4 regions of the Arthrobacter sp. 05N425 genome follow, and region 2 is predicted to be linked to each of the others. Evidence: predicted binding sites of a transcription regulator. Region 2 holds the regulator's gene; each other region holds the start of a gene.
What was found. The regulator HrcA, encoded in region 2, represses chaperone genes, less so after heat shock. The targets are predictions, from matches to a motif close to TTNGCACTCGNNNNNNNCGAGTGCNAA.
Positions count from the first base shown of each region.

Region 1: the regulator HrcA is predicted to act here: its motif matches at 2,657-2,683, upstream of groES (co-chaperone GroES).
Region 3: the regulator HrcA is predicted to act here: its motif matches at 1,994-2,020, upstream of AC1DGE_RS04445 (Hsp20/alpha crystallin family protein).
Region 4: the regulator HrcA is predicted to act here: its motif matches at 2,711-2,737, upstream of AC1DGE_RS11720 (FmdB family zinc ribbon protein).

Region 1 is NZ_JBFTMU010000007.1:149,159-153,565, reverse strand. It holds gene AC1DGE_RS11645 (acyltransferase family protein) at 1-323, opposite strand, end outside; gene groL (chaperonin GroEL) at 513-2,123, opposite strand; gene groES (co-chaperone GroES) at 2,203-2,499, opposite strand; gene AC1DGE_RS11630 (hypothetical protein) at 2,834-3,247, opposite strand; gene AC1DGE_RS11625 (THUMP-like domain-containing protein) at 3,304-4,407, shown strand, end outside.
Region 2 is NZ_JBFTMU010000001.1:352,261-356,667, reverse strand. It holds gene hemW (radical SAM family heme chaperone HemW) at 1-530, shown strand, start outside; gene AC1DGE_RS01630 (DUF4870 domain-containing protein) at 600-1,019, opposite strand; gene AC1DGE_RS01625 (DUF3097 domain-containing protein) at 1,142-1,996, opposite strand; gene hrcA (heat-inducible transcriptional repressor HrcA) at 2,229-3,242, shown strand; gene dnaJ (molecular chaperone DnaJ) at 3,323-4,407, shown strand, end outside.
Region 3 is NZ_JBFTMU010000002.1:249,264-253,670, reverse strand. It holds gene AC1DGE_RS04460 (glycoside hydrolase family 1 protein) at 1-341, opposite strand, end outside; gene AC1DGE_RS04455 (hypothetical protein) at 469-858, opposite strand; gene AC1DGE_RS04450 (DnaJ domain-containing protein) at 952-1,371, opposite strand; gene AC1DGE_RS04445 (Hsp20/alpha crystallin family protein) at 1,492-1,917, opposite strand; gene AC1DGE_RS04440 (MerR family transcriptional regulator) at 2,067-2,354, shown strand; gene AC1DGE_RS04435 (phosphatase PAP2 family protein) at 2,384-3,163, opposite strand; gene AC1DGE_RS04430 (DNA alkylation repair protein) at 3,287-4,384, shown strand.
Region 4 is NZ_JBFTMU010000007.1:174,134-178,540, forward strand. It holds gene AC1DGE_RS11705 (AAA family ATPase) at 1-1,123, shown strand, start outside; gene AC1DGE_RS11710 (hypothetical protein) at 1,186-1,473, shown strand; gene AC1DGE_RS11715 (RcpC/CpaB family pilus assembly protein) at 1,507-2,073, opposite strand; gene AC1DGE_RS11720 (FmdB family zinc ribbon protein) at 2,371-2,622, opposite strand; gene AC1DGE_RS11725 (5-formyltetrahydrofolate cyclo-ligase) at 2,760-3,389, opposite strand; gene galU (UTP--glucose-1-phosphate uridylyltransferase GalU) at 3,499-4,404, shown strand.

The DNA of each region.
Region 1 (4,407 bases), on a different contig from region 2:
TAGCTGGCCGCCAGCGTGGTGACAATGACGACGGCGGCCGCCGGCAGGAGCCGCCGGAACAGGTGCAGCCAATGCTTGATCAGCGCCATCTGCGAACCCCGCTCGAAGCGGCCCACGAACTGCAGCGTCATCAGGAACGCCGAGATCAGCAGGAAGATGTCGACGCCGCCGGACACCCGGCCAAACCAGATGTGGTAGGTGACCACCATGAGCACCGCGAGCGAACGCAGTCCTTGGATTTCCGGCCTGAATTTCGTCCCCCGGGCAGGACGTGGCTCGGCGCTCGTTTCGCGCGGCGAGACGAGCGTTACCGCTCCAGACATACAAACCCCCGTAGAAACAACGCAAGACAGCCAGAGCAACTATACAACCCGGTTCGGCGTCGGTCCCTTTCGGATGACGCCGGCCACGATGCCCGGACCCCGACGGCATGGCTCCGGGGAACAAAAAGGACCGGACCAGCTGACGCTGGTCCGGTCCCTTCTTTGCACGGAACCTAGTGCGCGGGAACCTTAGTGCTGGTGTCCGGCGTGCTCGTCCTCGTCGGCCGGCTTTTCCACCACGAGGGTTTCGGTGGTGAGAACCAGCGCCGCGATGGAGGCCGCGTTGCGGAGGGCCGCGCGGGTGACCTTGACGGGGTCGATGACACCGGCCGCGATCAGGTCCTCGTATTCGCCGGTCTTGGCGTTGAAGCCTTGGTTGACGGCGGATTCGGCCACCTTGGCGACGACGACGTAGCCGTCAAAGCCGGCGTTCTGGGCGATCCAGCGCAGCGGCTGGGTCAGGGCCCGGCGGACGATGCCCACGGCAGCTGCCGCGTCGCCGTCGAGCGCCTGGACAGCCGGATCCTCATCAAGCGCCTTGAGGGCGTGGATGAGGGCGGAGCCGCCGCCGGCCACGATGCCTTCTTCGAGGGCAGCGCGGGTGGAGGACACGGCGTCCTCGATGCGGTGCTTCTTTTCCTTCAGCTCGACCTCGGTGGCAGCGCCAACCTTGATCACGCCGATGCCGCCGGCCAGCTTGGCCAGGCGTTCCTGCAGCTTTTCCTTGTCCCAGTCCGAATCGGTGCGGGTCAGCTCGGCGCGCAGCTGGGCAACCCGGGCCGCGACGTCCTCGGCCGAACCGGCGCCGTCAACGATGGTGGTGTTGTCCTTCGTGACGGTGATGCGGCGGGCGGTACCCAGGACCTCAAGGCCCACGGTGTCCAGGCTGAGGCCCAGTTCCGGGGAGACAACCTGCGCGCCGGTGAGGGTCGCGATGTCCTGCAGCATGGCCTTGCGGCGGTCTCCGAAACCGGGAGCCTTGACGGCCACGACGTTCAGGGTGCCGCGGATACGGTTGACGATCAGCGTGGAGAGTGCCTCGCCGTCGACGTCTTCGGCGATGATGAAGAGCGGCTTGGAGCTCTGCAGCGCCTTTTCCAGCAGCGGCAGGAATTCCTGGACCGAGGAGATCTTGCCTTGGTTGATCAGGATAAGGGCGTCTTCGAGGACTGCTTCCTGGCGTTCCGCGTCGGTGACGAAGTACGGGGACAGGTAGCCCTTGTCGAACTGCATGCCCTCGGTGAGGACCAGTTCGGTCTGCGTGGTGGAGGACTCCTCGATGGTGATCACACCATCCTTGCCGACTTTGCCGAAGGCCTCGGCCAGGAGCTCGCCGACCTCGTCGCTCTGTGCGGAGATCGCGGCCACGTTGGCCACCTGGGTGCCCTCGACCGGGCGGGCGTTTTCGAGCAGGCGGGCGGCCACGGCCTCGACGGAGACCTCGATGCCGCGCTTGATCTGGCCCGGGGCGGCGCCGGCGGCAACGTTGCGCAGGCCTTCCTTGACCAGGGCCTGGGCGAGCACGGTGGCGGTGGTGGTCCCGTCGCCGGCGACGTCGTTGGTCTTGGTGGCGACCTCCTTGGCGAGCTGTGCGCCAAGGTTCTCATACGGGTCGTCCAGCTCTACTTCGCGGGCGATGGTCACACCGTCGTTGGTGATCGTGGGGGCGCCCCACTTCTTGTCCAGCACGACGTTGCGGCCGCGCGGGCCGAGCGTCACCTTGACCGTGTTGGCGAGCTTATCGATGCCGGCTTCGAGCGACCGGCGGGCAGCGTCGTTAAACGCAAGCTGCTTTGCCATGGTTTTGTCCTTTCAAGACAGAACCCCGCGCAGCCGTTCGTTCAAAGCGAAGGATCGGCGGCGCGGGGGTCCAAGAGAGTTACTTTACGACGATCGCCAGAACGTCGCGGGCGGAGAGCACGAGGTACTCGGTGCCGCCGGTCTTAACTTCGGTTCCGCCGTACTTGGAGTAGATGACAACGTCGCCAACGGCAACGTCAACGGGAACGCGGTTGCCATTGTCATCAAAGCGGCCGGGGCCTACTGCAACAACTTCGCCTTCCTGCGGCTTCTCCTGTGCGGAGTCCGGGATAACCAGGCCGGAAGCCGTGGTCTGCTCGGCTTCGAGCGGGCGGACAACAATACGATCCTCAAGAGGCTTAATAGAGACCGACACTCGGACCTCTCCTTTTCGTCAGCAAATTTGTGGACTATGAAGCGGTGATCCGTGGCGTACAAACCGTCGTCGCGGTGCCGGCAGTAGCCCGGCGGAACATGCTTCACGTGTTAGCACCCGCCTAGGGAGAGTGCTAATGACGACTCTATGTAAGTAGTTAGCACTCGGTCAAGGTGAGTGCCAGAAGTTCGTCACTGGTGAACGTCCGGCGGGACCGTCCGGAGTGACGGACATGCTCATCGCCAGCTGCCGGCAATGGACATATCGGCAATATGTCCGGTGCTGGTGCCGAAGGATGGGCATGTCCCTCGGTCCGCGCCCAGGCTGGGGCGGCCTACTCCCCCGCCAGGTCCTCGTAGTCCCAGTCCTGGCCGTCGTCGTCTTCCTCGATCCGGGCGGAGGCGTTGCGTTCGCGGTACAGCACGAAGCCGCCGGCGAGGGCAGCGACCACGCCGAGGACGAGGGCGATGATGCCGCCCACCCGGGCTGCGGCATAGGTGTCACGGATCGCGCGCGCCTCATCGGTCGCATCCTTCACGTCTTTGCCGCCGACCGAGTAGACGGTCGCATTGAAGGAGTCCAGTAAGAAGATAATGACGAGCAACGCCACGCATACGACGGCGATCACGATGCCGGCGATCAGCGCCGGCCGGGCGAAGCGGGCCAGTCCCCGGCTGTCCCGGGCCTCCCCGACGGTGTTCTCCCGGGTGCCTGCCGTGCCGAAGTCGTCTGTGTCCCTGCCATCCATGCCGTCCAGCCTATCGGGCGCGCCCGGCGTTCCCCGCCTGAACTACGCTTGATGGCATGGCTGAGACTACGCAGGACCAGATCGCCCCGCTCCTCAATCCGGAGGGCTGGGAGCTGCTGGCCTCGCTGGGACCGTACCGCGAGGAGGAGGCCTTCCGCCTCAACGCCTCGCTCCGGAAGGCCGGTCATTCCCCCGAGCTGGTCTCCGCGGCACTCACCCAGTCCCGCCTGCGGACAAAGGCGGAAGCGAAGTTCGGTGAATTCGCCCGGCAGATGATTTTCACCCGGGCCGGCCTGGAACAGGCCACCCGGCTGACCGTAGCGGCGCGGCACGCGCAGCGCTTCGCCGAGGCCGGGATTGCCCATGTGGCGGATCTGGGCTGCGGACTGGGAGCCGACGCAATGGCCCTGGCCTCGCTGGACATCAAGGTGACCGCCGTGGAACTGGACGAAACCACCGCCGCCTGCGCCACGATGAACCTGATCCCGTTCCGGAACGCCACCGTCGTCCATGCCGATGCCGCCGCCGTCCCGCTCGACGGGATTGACGGCGTCTGGCTGGACCCGGCGCGCCGCACCACCTCAAGTTCCGGGACCAAGCGACTCTGGGATCCGGAGGACTTCTCCCCCCCGCTGTCCTTCGTGGAATCCCTGGCCTCGTCCGGCCGTGCCGTCGGCGTGAAGATGGGCCCGGGCATGCCGCATGCCTCCGTCCCGGAGGACTGCGAGGCGCAGTGGGTCTCGGTGGGCGGCGACGTCACCGAAGTTGCGCTGTGGTTCAACGCGGTCCGCCGGCCCGGAATCCGGCGTGCCGCGCTGGTACTCGGCCCGCAAGGCGCCGCGGAGCTCACCAGCTCGGAGGACTTCGGCGCCGGGCCGGAGGCCCCGCTGGGCCCGGTGGAAGGCTACCTCTACGAGCCCGACGGCGCCGTGATCCGCGCCGGCCTGGTCGCCGACGTCGCGCTCCAGCTGGGCGGTCATCTGCTGGACGAACACATCGCCTATATCTGCGCGCCGGAACTGCACGATACCCCGTATGCCCGCGCGTACAAGGTCCTTGAGGTGATGCCGTTCAACGTCAAGGCGCTCAAGTCCTGGGTCAAGGACAACGGCGTGGGCGTCCTTGACATCAAGAAGCGCGGCACCTCGGTCACGCCGGAG
Region 2 (4,407 bases):
AGATCCGGCGCGGCGAGGTTCCGGGGATCGACGACGACGACCATGCCGCCAAATACGAACTGGCCGATGAACTGATCTCCGCGGCCGGGCTGGGCTGGTATGAAGTAAGCAACTGGGCGCGCACGCCGGACCAGGCCTGTCGCCATAACCTGGCCTACTGGCGCGGGGATGACTGGTGGGGCATCGGCCCCGGAGCGCATTCGCACGTCGGCGGGGTCCGCTGGTGGAACGTCAAGCACCCCACGGCCTACGCCGGTAGGCTCGCGGCAGGCGTCTCGCCCGCGGCCGGGCGGGAGACTCTCGACGCCGAGACCCGCAACGTGGAGCGCGTCATGCTCGAAGCCAGGCTGGTCACCGGCCTGGAAATCCCGAGTCTGGGCGGGCTGGGGGATACCGGACGGCACGCGGTCGCCGGACTGATCGCCGACGGGCTCGTTGAGCCTGCGGAAGCGTTCAAGGGCCGGCTGGTGCTCACGCTCAAGGGCCGGCTCCTAGCCGACGCCGTGGTCCGCCGGATCCTCCCGGACTAGGTAGTCAGCCCATGCGGGCCGGAAGTGTCCGATCGCGTTGGGCGCGCGGGCCGGAAATGTCCGTTCGCGCTACTTGATCCAGCGGAGGTTGTACTCGTAGCGGTGCGGCTGGCCGCGGTTGACGTGGATGCCGGCGGCCACCGAGAAGCAGGCGAGGGCAATCCAGATGGCGGTCGCCAGGACTGCGAACAGGTTGCCCACCACCGGGACGAAGACCAGCAGATTGGCTACCACCGCAGCGATGGTGGGCGGAAGCGTAAAGTTCAGCGCCTCCTTCGACTCCTGCGCCGTGAACGGGCCGCGGTCCTTGAAGATCAGGTAGATCAGCAGCGCGGGAATGCAACCCAGAATGCCGCCAAAGTGCGCCAGGGTGGCCCATTGCCGGTCCTCGCTTGCCGTCAACGGCAGAGCATTTGCGGGAACGCCATGGTACTGCGACTGGCCATGGCCGGCCTGGTGATCCGTGTGTTCGCGTGCGTCTTCTGCCACGTTTCGTCCTTTGGATTGCGGTGGAGCGTAGGTACCTGTACGAGCCGCGGCCGCAACAGAATGCAGCGGCCGCCCTACCAAGAATACTTGCTCGGACCGCGAACTAAAGCACGAGGAGGCGGCTACGGCACCGTGAGGAAGTCGATGACCTCTTCGACCCGGCCCAGCAGGGAGGGCTCCAGGTCCGCGTAGCTGCGGACCGCGCCGAGGAGTTTCTGCCAGCCCAGGCCGATGTCCTCCTTGGTGCTGTGCGGCCAGCCGAAGGCCGTCAGGATGCCGGTCTTCCAGTCCACCCCGCGCGGAATCACCGGCCACCGCTCAATGCCCAGGGCGGCAGGGCGGATGGCCTGCCAGACGTCGACGTACGGGTGCCCGACGATCAGCACGTTGCCGGCCGCGCCCGGGGAGGCCATCACCGCGTCGGCGATTCGCGACTCCTTCGAGTCTGGAACAACGTGGTCCACCAGGACGCCGAGGCGACGGCCGGGGCCGGGCCGGAACTCCTTCACGGCGGCAGCGAGGTCGTCGATGCCGTGCAGCGGCTCGACCACGATGCCCTCGACGCGGAGGTCGTCACCCCAGACTTTCTCGACGAGTTCGGCGTCGTGCTTGCCTTCCACCCAGATCCGGCTGGCCTTCGCGACCTGGGCACGCTGTCCCTCCACCCGGACCGAACCGGAGGCGGTGCGCGCGCCGACTCCGGCACCCGCCGCGGGAACCCGCGGGGCGGGCGGCATCAGCCGGATGGGCTGGCCCTCGAGCAGGAAGCCGAAGCCGAGGCGGAAGGATCGGGACTTGCCGCGCCGGTCCTCGAGGGCCACGACGTGCATGCCGCCGGACTTCTCCACCCGGGTTACGGCGCCCACCCAGCCGGACTGCACGTCCTCCAGCACCATGCCGCGCTCCACCGGGATCTCGGGCAGCTGGGCCTTGGCGGGCGCGGAGAGATCCTGCGGGCCCCAATTCTGGTACGACATCTGCTACACACTGCTTTGCACTCGGGAATTACGGGGGACAGAACGGCGGCGCGGCCTGTGGTGTGCCGGGAAACACCAGTCCCGGGGCTCACGCCCGCAGCGAATCCAATGCTAACAACGGCGCGACTCATATTAGACTGGTTAGCACTTAGGCATGTCGAGTGCTAACCCCGGGTGTTCCTGCACGCGCGGCGGCACCGGCGAACCGATACGGGTCGATTGGAGGTGGAGAGTGAGCGAGCCACGCAAACTCGAAGTGCTGCGCGCCATCGTGGAGGACTACGTCCATTCCCGCGAGCCGGTAGGATCCAAGGCCCTGGTGGAACGGCACCATCTGGGCGTGTCCAGCGCCACGATCCGCAATGACATGGCCGCCCTGGAAGACGAGGGCCTGATCACGGCGCCGCATACCAGCGCCGGCCGGATTCCCACGGACAAGGGCTACCGCCTGTTCGTGGACCAGATTTCGGCCGTCAAACCCCTCTCTCCGGCGGAGCGCCGCGCCATCCAGGCGCTGCTCGAGGGGTCCGATGACCTCGACGACGTGCTGGACCGGACAGTGCGGCTGCTATCGCAGCTGACGAACCAGGTCGCCGTCGTGCAGTACCCGCTGTTGAGCCGGGCCCGCGTCCGGCACATCGAATTCGTGCTCCTGGCGCCGCGCAAGGTACTCACGGTCCTGATCGCGGATACGGGCAAGGTGGAACAGCGGGTGATCGACGTCGGCCAGGACTTCGGCGACGACGCCCTCGCCGAACTCCGCACCCTGTTCCTGGCCAGGCTCTCCGGCACCCCGTTGAGCTTGCTGCCCCAGTCGCTGCAGGCCGTGGTGGACAGCTGTCCGCCGGTGCGGCGGGGACCCGCCCAGGCCCTGGCCCGCGGGCTTGAATCGCTTGCCGCGAGCAGCCGCGAGGAACGGATGGTCATGGCCGGGACCGCCAACCTGGCCAGGTCCAATGTGGATTTCCCGCTGAGCATCGGACCCGTGCTCGAAGCGCTTGAAGAGCAGGTGGTGATGCTGCGCCTGCTCAGCGACATGGCGGAGGACCCGCGCGGCGTCACGGTAAGCATCGGCCGGGAGAACCCCTACGACGGCCTGTCCGAAGCGTCCGTGGTGGCCACCGGCTACGGACCGGACGCCACGGCCAAGGTCGGAGTCCTTGGCCCCACCCGGATGGACTACCCCACCACCATGGCCGCCGTCCGTGCGGTGGCCCGCTACCTTTCGCGGATCCTCGGGCCCTGACGGGCCGGATCCGGAACCGGACTTCTTGCCAACTACAGGCAGTGCCCCACTGGCAGTACAAAAAGGAAGAGATACAGACTTTGAGCAGCCACTATGACGTTCTTGGAGTCTCCCGTGAAGCCACGGGGGAAGAGATCAAGAAGGCCTACCGCAAGCTTGCGCGGACCCTGCACCCGGATGTGAACCCCGGTGATGACGCTTCCGAGCGCTTCAAGGCGGTCACCCATGCCTACGAGGTGCTTTCCGACCCGCAAAAGCGCCGGGTCTACGACACGACGGGCAACGAGAACGGGAACGACAACGGCTTCGGCGGCGGCTACGCCGGCCAGGGCTTCGCCTTCCAGGACATCTTCGAAACCTTCTTCGGCGGCGCCGGCAGCCAGGGCGGCCCCGCCTCCCGGGTGCGGCGCGGCCAGGACGCCCTGATCAGCGTCCGGATCGACCTGCGCGACGCCGTCTTCGGGGTCAACAAGAAGCTCGAAGTGGACACCGCCGTCACCTGCCCCACCTGTGAGGGTTCCTGCTGCCGCGAAGGCAGCCACCCCGAGCGCTGCGACATTTGCGGCGGCAGCGGCCAGGTCCAGCGCGCCGTGCGTTCCATCCTCGGCCAGGTCATGACCACTGCCCCCTGCGGCAGCTGCGAGGGCTTCGGCACGGTGATCAAGGATCCCTGCAACGAATGCGCCGGCCAGGGCCGCATCCGCAGCCGCCGCTCGCTTACCGTCAAGGTTCCCGCCGGCGTCGCTACCGGCACCCGCATCCAGCTCTCCGGCCAGGGTGAGGCCGGTCCTGCCGGCGGCCCGTCCGGTGACCTGTACGTCGAGATCCGGGTCAACAACGACCCCACCTACGTGCGCGAAGGCGACGACCTGCACGCTAGCCTGAACATCCCGATGACGGCGGCCGCGCTCGGCACAGAGCTGACCCTTGAGACCTTTGACGGTCAACAGGAAATCGACGTCAAGGCCGGCACCCAGTCCGGCGAGGTCATCACGCTCCGTGGCCTGGGCGTGACGCACCTGCGCGGCTACGGCCGCGGAGACCTCAAGGTCCACCTGCAGGTGGATACCCCCGCGAAGCTCGACGCCGCCCAGGAAGACCTGCTGCGCCAGCTCGCCAAACTCCGCGGCGAGCAGTTCACCGAAGGGAAGCTTGCCGCCAGCGG
Region 3 (4,407 bases), on a different contig from region 2:
AGCAGGTCGATCAGGCGGTCATAGAAGTCCAGGCCCTTGGGATTCACCGGACCGCTGCCGCCGGGCTGGATGCGGGGCCAGGACAGCGAGAACCGGTAGGAATCGATCCCCAGCTCCTTCATCAGCGCCACATCTTCGGGCATCCGGTGGTAATGGTCGCAGGCCATGGCGGGGCTGTGATCATTGACGATCGAGCCCGGGGTAGCCGCAAAGACATCCCATCCCGAAGGTCCGCGCCCGTCCTCGTCCAGCGCCCCCTCGATCTGGAAGGCGGCGGTCGCCACGCCCATGGTGAAATCGGCCGGCAGCAGAGCGGCCAGATCGTGGGCGGAAGCATTCATTGGCGGATCCCCTATGCAGTTGCGCTGGTGGTTGATTGATTTTAGGCCCCGGCGGGCGCCCACGCCACAACCGGCGCCGGCACCTCCGCCGGTGTGTCCGGCGCCTCCGCCCCCTGAGCCCGGCGCCCTAGTAGGTGGACTCCTCCGGCCCGAAGAGGAACTCCTTGGCATGGGCGACGGCCTTCTTGAACGCGTCATTCCGCAGGCTCAGGAGTTGCTCCGCCTCGTCCGCCGCGGGCTCAAGGTAGCCGGTAAACCCGGGCCGGAGCACCCAGATGTCCCCGGCGGGCGGTAGATAGAACACCCCGAAGGAGCGGTGCTGGCTGTCCTCGGCGGCCCAGATGGGCACCACCGCCAGCGCGGCGCCGGTGTCCACATTGATCCACTGTGCGCGCGGAAGGGGCAGTTCGTGGGCCTCCGGGTCAAGGAAGGGCGCGGTTCCTTCGCCCCACCTCTCCTCGAACCGCTCGTGGAACGCGGGCATCAGGTGCGAATCGTAACGCCGCCATGCGCTCATGGCTATCCTCCATTTTCTTGTATTCCTGCCTGCTGCTTCCTGCCTGGTGCTTCCTGCCTGGTGCGGCACGCGGCACCGCCCCTGGTTCCCGCGTCACTCCGGCCCCCGCTCCCACCGCACCGGGGTCACGCGCAGCACCGGCTGCCCGCCTCGGTGGTGCCGCACCGGAATGTCCCGGCCGACGGCGGTGCGGCCGGCGGCGGTGCCCCCGGTGTCTGCCACGCGGGCCGGGCGGGCCGGCCGGGCCGCGGAACCGGCGGCGTCATAGGCGGCCCGCGCGTCAGGATTCCGCAGCACCGAGAACGACTCAAGGATGCGGCGCGCCTCCTCCCCGCCGTCAGACCCGGCGCCGGGCCGGGCATCCGGGCCGCCTCCGGACGCCGCACCGGCGGCCGCTTCGACGTCGGGATGGCGGCGGCGCATCAGCGCGCGGAAGGAGCGCTGGATCTCGGCCGGAGACGCATCCGGCGCGACGTGCAACGCGGCGTAGAAGCCGCGCGGGTCGCGGTTCATCGGCTCACCTCCTGGCTGGCCGGACGGGGCTCGGGCCGATCAGGCGGGGATCCGGCCGCACGTTCCGGCCGGCCGGATCCCCGCACCGCCAGCGGTCCGAAGCGTCCGCCGCCGGCGCTGTTACTTCCCGATCTCCTGCATCTTGTCCTGCGTGTGCGTGATTTCAATCTTCCGCGGCTTGGCCTGCTCCAACACCGGAATCCGGAGCGTCAGGACGCCGTCGGCGTAGCTCGCCTTGACCTTGTCGGTGTCCAGCGTGTCGCCCAGGATCAGCTGGCGGCTGAATACTCCGCGCGGCCGTTCCGAGGCGATCAATTCAACGTTGGGCTGCGTCGGGTCGCGCCGTTCGGCCCTGACGGTCAGGACGTTGCGCTCGATGTCGAGATCCACCGAGTCAACATTGACGCCGGGAAGATCGAACGCGACGACGAATTCGCCGTCCTCCTGCCACGCGTCCATCGGCATGGCGGCGGGCCGCGCCGCCGTTCCGAAGACTTGCTGGGTCAGCCGGTCCAATTCACGGAACGGGTCCGTACGCATCAACATCATTTCCCACTCCTTCATACGAGAGTCTTGAATCTTCCTGCCTATCCAGCCCACTCGGTTATCTGTGGTGGTGGATATAGATTTTTTATAGCACCAGTGCCAAACTGATGCAACAGGAAATTTTTCGACCACACGAAGGGACGTGAGCCATGGCGGAACGTGAAGCGGACGTCGGGGTGTACGCGATCTCCGTGGTGGCTCAGCTGGTCGGGACCGGGCCGCAGAACATCCGGCTTTACGAGCGCAGGGGACTCCTGACCCCGGACCGCACGGCGGGCGGAACGCGGCAGTACAGCGAGACGGATCTGGTGGTGCTGCGGCGGATCAGTGAGCTGCTGGACGAGGGGCTGAACCTCGCCGGCGTCGCCAAGGTGCTGGAACTGGAAACGGCTAATGCCAAGCTCCGTGCGGAGCTTAAACGACGCGGGGCGCGCTGACCGGCAGCGCGCCCCGTCTTCGCCGGCGCCTACTCCGCGCCGGTCTCCTGCTTGGAGAGTTCACCGGTGATCCGCTCGCCCGGGATCCTGGCGGTCCGCCAGGTGTCCAGCAGGATCACGGCGCCCAGGATCACGAACGAGATGGACAGCGAGGCAAGGGCATCGGTGGTCCAGTGGTAGCCGAGGTACAGCCGGCTGAGCGCGGCGAAGAAGATCCCGATGCCGGCTACGGCGAAGCCCGCGACGGCGGCTTTCGGGTTCTTGCGGCGGGAAAAGATCAGGAACGTGGTGATCAGCAGGAAGTCACAGGCGCCCAAGACGTGGCCTGACGGGAACGAGAACGTGGAGTCAGCCCCGAAGAGCATAAGGTCCACCGGCGGGCGCTGCCGGCCGACCGACCGGCCGATGATCTGGGCCAGGATGACCCCGGTCAGCATGCCACCGGCCAGCACCATCGGCCGCCAGGCGTGCTTGGCCAGCAGCCCCCACGCCACCGTGAACACCAGGATGATGATCGGCAGGCCGATGGGTCCGAAGACAATGGCCAGGATGATCATGATGGTCGTGGCCGGCTCCCCGCGCAGGGCCACGAGCCCGGAGCGCACCGGCTCGTCAACGGCGGTGATACCGCCGTGCTGCAGCACGCTAACCAGGATGGCAATGAACGCCACGACGCCGACGACCATAAGCCCGACGGCGATCCGGTACAGATTCCGCCGCGCATCCACGCTCATGTAGCGCTCCTCCACCACAAACTTGTCATGGAAGACCCGCCACCAGCCGGATTGCCCGGTTTTCTGCTCTGCCATTGCCGTATCCGCCTCTGCGCCGTGTGTGGACATTCCCAACGTGAAGAATATCCCGGTTCCCGCGCCGCGGGCGCGTCGGACCGGCAGCCGGTCCCGCGCCGTTCCCGCCGGTAGCCTGAACCCATGGGTGTCATGAACGAACTGATCAACCCCGGGGTGGTCGGCTCGCTGGGACGGATCCTTGCCGCTGCTTCCCCCGGCCGCCGCTTCCCGCAACTGGCCGGCACGGCCGGGCAGCTGGACGGGCTGGGCCTGCGCGAACGCACCGACCTGCTCAGCAGCGCCCTGCTCACCGATCTGCCCGCCGACTACACCGCTGCGGCGGCGGTCTTCCGCCAGGCGCTGAAGGACCCGGACTTCACCGGCTGGATGATCTGGCCGGTCAGCGAGGCGGCCGCCACCCTCGCCCTTGCCCGGAGGGGCCCCGCCGATTTCGAGGACTGCTTGTCGCTGCTCGCCGAGCTGACTCCGCGGCTCACGGGTGAATTCGCCATCCGGCGGCTCCTGGATGCGGACCTCGACCGGGCCCTGACGGTCATCCAGCGCTGGACCAGCCACCCCGACTGGCAGGTCCGACGGCTCGCCAGCGAGGGCACCCGGGCGTACCTGCCGTGGGCAATCCGTGTTCCCGGACTCACGGCCCGGCCGGCGGCAACCCTCCCGATCCTGGACGCCCTGTACCGCGACCCGGTCGAGGATGTCCGGCGGTCGGTGGCCAACCACCTGAACGACCTGGCCCGGCATGCCCCCGACGAAGTGGTCGCCGCCGCAGCGCGCTGGCTGGCGGAGCCGGACGCGAACACCGCCAGGGTGGTCCGCCACGGCCTGCGGACCCTGGTCAAGAAGGCCCACCCCGGCGCGCTGGAGTTGCTCGGCTTCGCGCCGGCGTCGCTCGCCGTGACGCCTCCCCGACTCGACCGCACCGTCGTGGAACTGCCGGGAGACCTGGGCTTCGATTTCGACGTCGCCAACACCGGCCCGGCGGAGGCCCGCATCGCCGTCGACTACGTGGTGCACTACGCCAAAGCCAACGGCGTCCTCGCGGACAAAGTGTTCAAGCTCGGCACGGCCGTCCTCGGGCCGGGTGAATCCAGGACATTTTCGAAGCGCCACGCCTTCCGCCAGATGACCACCCGGGTCCACCACCCCGGCGACCACGCGCTGCAGCCGCAGGTCAACGGGGTGCGCTATCCGGGGGCCGGTTTCACGGTGCTGACCTAGGCTCCGGAAACGGACGGCGGCGT
Region 4 (4,407 bases), on a different contig from region 2:
CGTCGACGAGGACCTGGTCCGGCAGTTGAGCAAGGGATTCTACGAGGGCGGACTCCGCCGGCTCCCGGAGGGGCAGTCGGCCACGGGCCTGGACCGGGCCCTGACAGTGGAATACCTGCCGGACGGGACCGGCCTGCCGAGCGCCGACCACGACGGCGTCGAATCCGTCGTGGCCGAAGTGAACCGTGTGGTGGAGCTGGTCTTCGAACACGCACGGCTGCGCCCCCGCACCTCCCTGGCGGTTGTCACGGGCAGCCTGCGTCACGCCGCCCGGATCGGCGAGGCCATCCGGCGGCAGCTGCCCAACTACCCGGTGCTGGGCAGTTTCTTCACCGCCGGCGACGAATCTTTCCGGGTCGTGGACCTCGAACGGGCCCAGGGGCTGGTCCGCGACCATGTGATCTTCTCGCCCGGTTACGGCCGCACCCCGCACGGGCGTGCGCTGCATAGCCTCGGGCCGCTTTCAGCCGAGGGCGGCCGTGCTAAATTCGCCCTGGCGATGACCCGGGCGCGGCGTTCACTGCACGTGCTGAGCTGCTTCCGGCCCGAGGACCTGGACGTCACCCGCCTGAGCCACGGCGCGGTGGATTTCTACGAGCTCCTGGACCGCGAGATCGCCGGCAACTCCGACCTGGGGAGCCCGGCATCCCGTGCCGCGGCCAGCGAGCAGGCCCTTGGCGCCGACCCGCTGGTGGCCGATCTCGGGGACCGGCTCCGTGCCCGCGGCGCTCGCGTCTGGCACCAGTACGACGGCGTCCTGGACATGGTTGCCGCGGCCGACCCGATGCACACTATCGGCCAGGACGACGCCGAGATTCCCCGCCCGGTTGCCATCGAGTCTGACGGCACCGAACGGTACCGGCGGATGACAGTGCGTGAGCGCAGCCGGCTCCGCCCGCAGTTGCTGGAGCGCATGGGCTGGCGGTACATGCCACTATGGACAATAGAGGTCTTCACCGATCCGTCCGCCTGCGCGGACCGGATCGGCGGCTACCTCGGACTGGAGAAGCCTGCGGCGCCGAGCCGGGTGCGCCCCTCGCCCGGTTTCTCCGACGACATCGAAAACCTGAGCGTCGAAGACGGGCAAGATGCCTACGCTCCGGCCGCAGCTGACCGCAGCTGACCGGGGCTAACCGGCAGGCCCGGAGGCACTGAACAGTTATTTGCAGCAAGGAGGCCGGCGGCATGAGCGCAGACGGCGAGAACGAAAACAACAACCACGGTGACGGCAGTGACAGCGGTGACGCAAAGCAGGCAGGCGACCCGAACGTGACTGCCCCGGACACCGCTGAACGGAACCAGGAAGCGCCCGCCCAGAAACCACAGGGGCAGCCGGGGGCCGGCGCCGCGGCTTCCGGCGGACTGCTGCCGAACAAGGCGGCCGAAGACGATCCGCGACGCTGGGGCGACCAGCCCGGGAGCTACGACCACGATGCCTGGCTCAAGGAGCAGCGGCCGCCGCACTGGGGCTGACCCGCACGCCGGCGAAGCAGCCGGCGGCCTCCGCTATCCGCGCCCGGCCCTGACCAGGACGAAGAACAGCTTGCCGTGCGTGGACGCTCCGGCGAGTTGGCGGGCCTGGTCAGGGTCAGCGGCCACCACGATCAGGCCGTCCGTCGCCCCGGCGTCGAGCCATGGGCCGGCCCGGCCGCCCTGCGCTGAGGTCCACAGGACCGGAACAGCCGAAGCGAGGAGCCGGGAAGCGGCTGCCTTTTCATAACCGTCGCCGCTCGTCATCACGACATTGACCAGCTGGCCTGGGGAGACCAGCTGGATCGAGGCAGGGTCTGCCATGCGAAGTGGCACGGCCACCGAACCCGGCGGACTGCCGGCGAGCAGCCCGGGGCCGACGAACTGTGAGTCGGAGAGTAGCTGGCCCTTGCGCAGGGCCACGGCGAGCTGTTTCCCGTCCAGTCCGGCAGGGTCAAGCGGGCCGGCGGGCAGAACGCCGGGCGGGATCTGGATGGCGACGACGTCGGCCGCATCCAGCACCCGGCCGGCCGGGAGATCCTTGGCCGCGGCCCACGCGGTGACGGTGGCTTCGGGCGCAGGAGTCAGCTGCTGCACGGCCATGCCGGCGGCGAGGCACAGCAGCAGGGCTATGACCAGCCTTCGGTGTCTTCCCAGCCAGCCGCGGAAGCGCCGCCTCGGCGGAAATTTGCGGCGCGAGCCAGGGCGGATGGCAGCGCGCGGAAGCGGTGACGGAGACGATCTGAAACGCGGCGTCGACCCGTAAGACGGTGCTGATCGGGAAAAGAGTGTGCGGCGGCTGCGGTGGGCCATGTCGCCACGTTATGGTGGGGAAGCCAGCCGGCGTCAGGCCCGGGCGGCGCTATGTGGACAACCGTGGGGGTGCCGGCGTGCCGGGTACTAGTTGGCGGCGGCGGAAGCCGGTGCGGAGCTCGCAGCCGGGCTGGCAGCGGGGGCGACGGCGCTGCCCTTGCTATCGCGTGAGTCGGTCCGGTAGAAGCCGGAGCCCTTGAACACGACGCCGACGCTGTTGAACTTCTTGCGCAACGTCCCCTGGCACTCCGGGCAGGTCGTCAGGGAGCTGTCCGTAAACGACTGCACGGTCTCGAAGGCGTGGCTGCAGTCCTTGCAGGCATATGCATACGTGGGCACTGGGGTTCCTCCTCTTGGACAAACGAGCAGGTCCCGTGCTGCCGGAGCGGCATCTCCGCCACCGGAATCGGTGGACGAGGAAACCGCATTAGCAGTCGCAGGGCCTGAGTGCCAATTCTATCACCCGCCGGCTGCGGCTAGGAAAGCCCGGCAAGCCGGACCAAGCCGCCAGGAGTCAGGGCGGCCGCGACCTTCTGATCGAAGGACTCCGCCGGGATGCTGCCAGCGGGGAGTACCTCGGCGTCGTAGACGACGGCCGCCGTCGGCAGCGGGCCGTCGCTGGCCCGGGAAGGGCCCGCCGGCAGTGTGGCGAGGGCCGCAAGGAACTTGTCGTAATAGCCGCCGCCCTGCCCGATCCTGTTGCCCGAACGGTCCAGGGCCGTGGCGGGGAGGAAGATTCCGGCCACGTCCCGCATCACGGACGTGCCGAGCCGTTCACCGGTCGGCTCCTGGATGGGTGCATAGCGGCTGCGGACAAACTCCGAGGCCGGGGTCCAGTACACCCAGCTCAGCGCCAGTCCAGGTTCGCAGACCGGGAGCAGCACCCGGTGGCCGGCATCATGCAGGGCGGCCAAGAGAGGCAGGGTGGGCGGCTCGGAACCGACGCCGAGGTAGGCAGCGAAGGTGCGTGGTCCGCCGTCGGCCAGCCCGGAGGCCCACGCCAGCCCGTGCCGGGCGATTGCCGAACCGGCGGCATCCAGCTCCGCCGGCGACATCGCTGTCCGGCGCAGCCGGTGCCGCGAACGGATCTCTTCCTTGGTGCTCATGCGGTGGCGTCCTCTCGCCCGGGCGGCGCCTGATGATGTCGGCTGCCGCGGCTGCCGTGCCGGTGGGGACAATTACCTGATGTTTTGCCCCCTCAGTTAGATTAGTCGAGTGATTACACCCAACGCCTCCGTCCGTAAGGCCGTCATCCCCGCTGCGGGCCTCGGCACCCGTTTCCTTCCGGCCACCAAAGCGATGCCGAAGGAAATGCTGCCGGTCGTCGACAAGCCGGCCATCCAGTACGTGGTCGAGGAAGCCGTGAACGTGGGCCTCAACGACGTCCTGATGATCACCGGACGCAACAAGCGCGCCCTCGAGGACCACTTCGACCGCGTGCCCACCTTGGAAGCGACGCTGGAGGCCAAGGGCGACACCGCCAAGCTGGAGTCCATCCAGGCCGCGAGCAACCTGGGCGATATCCACTACGTCCGCCAGGGCGACCCCATGGGCCTCGGGCACGCCGTGCTGCGCGCCAAGCAGCACGTCGGTTACGAACCTTTTGCCGTGCTGCTGGGCGACGACCTCATCGATGCCCGCGACGAGCTGCTCAGCACCATGATCGAGGTCCAGGCAAAGACCGGCGGCTCGGTCGTGGCTTTGATCGAGGTCGACCCCTCGCAGATCAGCGCCTATGGCTGCGCCGACGTCGAGCCGGTTGAGGGCGAGGAGTACGTCCGGATCAAGCAGCTGGTGGAGAAGCCCGACGTCGACGAGGCCCCTTCGAACCTGGCCATCATCGGCCGCTATGTGCTGCACCCCGCGGTGTTCGAGGTCCTCGAGCGGACCGAGCCCGGCCGCGGCGGCGAAATCCAGCTCACCGACGCCCTGCAGGAACTTTCCGCCGGCGAAGGTGAAGGCTACGGCGTGTACGGCGTCATTTTCCGCGGCCGCCGCTATGATACGGGCGACAAGCTCAGCTACCTCAAGGCCTGCGTCCAGCTCGCCTGCGACAGTGATGACCTCGGCCCCGGTCTGCGCGAATGGCTGCCCGGCTTCGCCTCCAGCCTGACGAAATAGTCC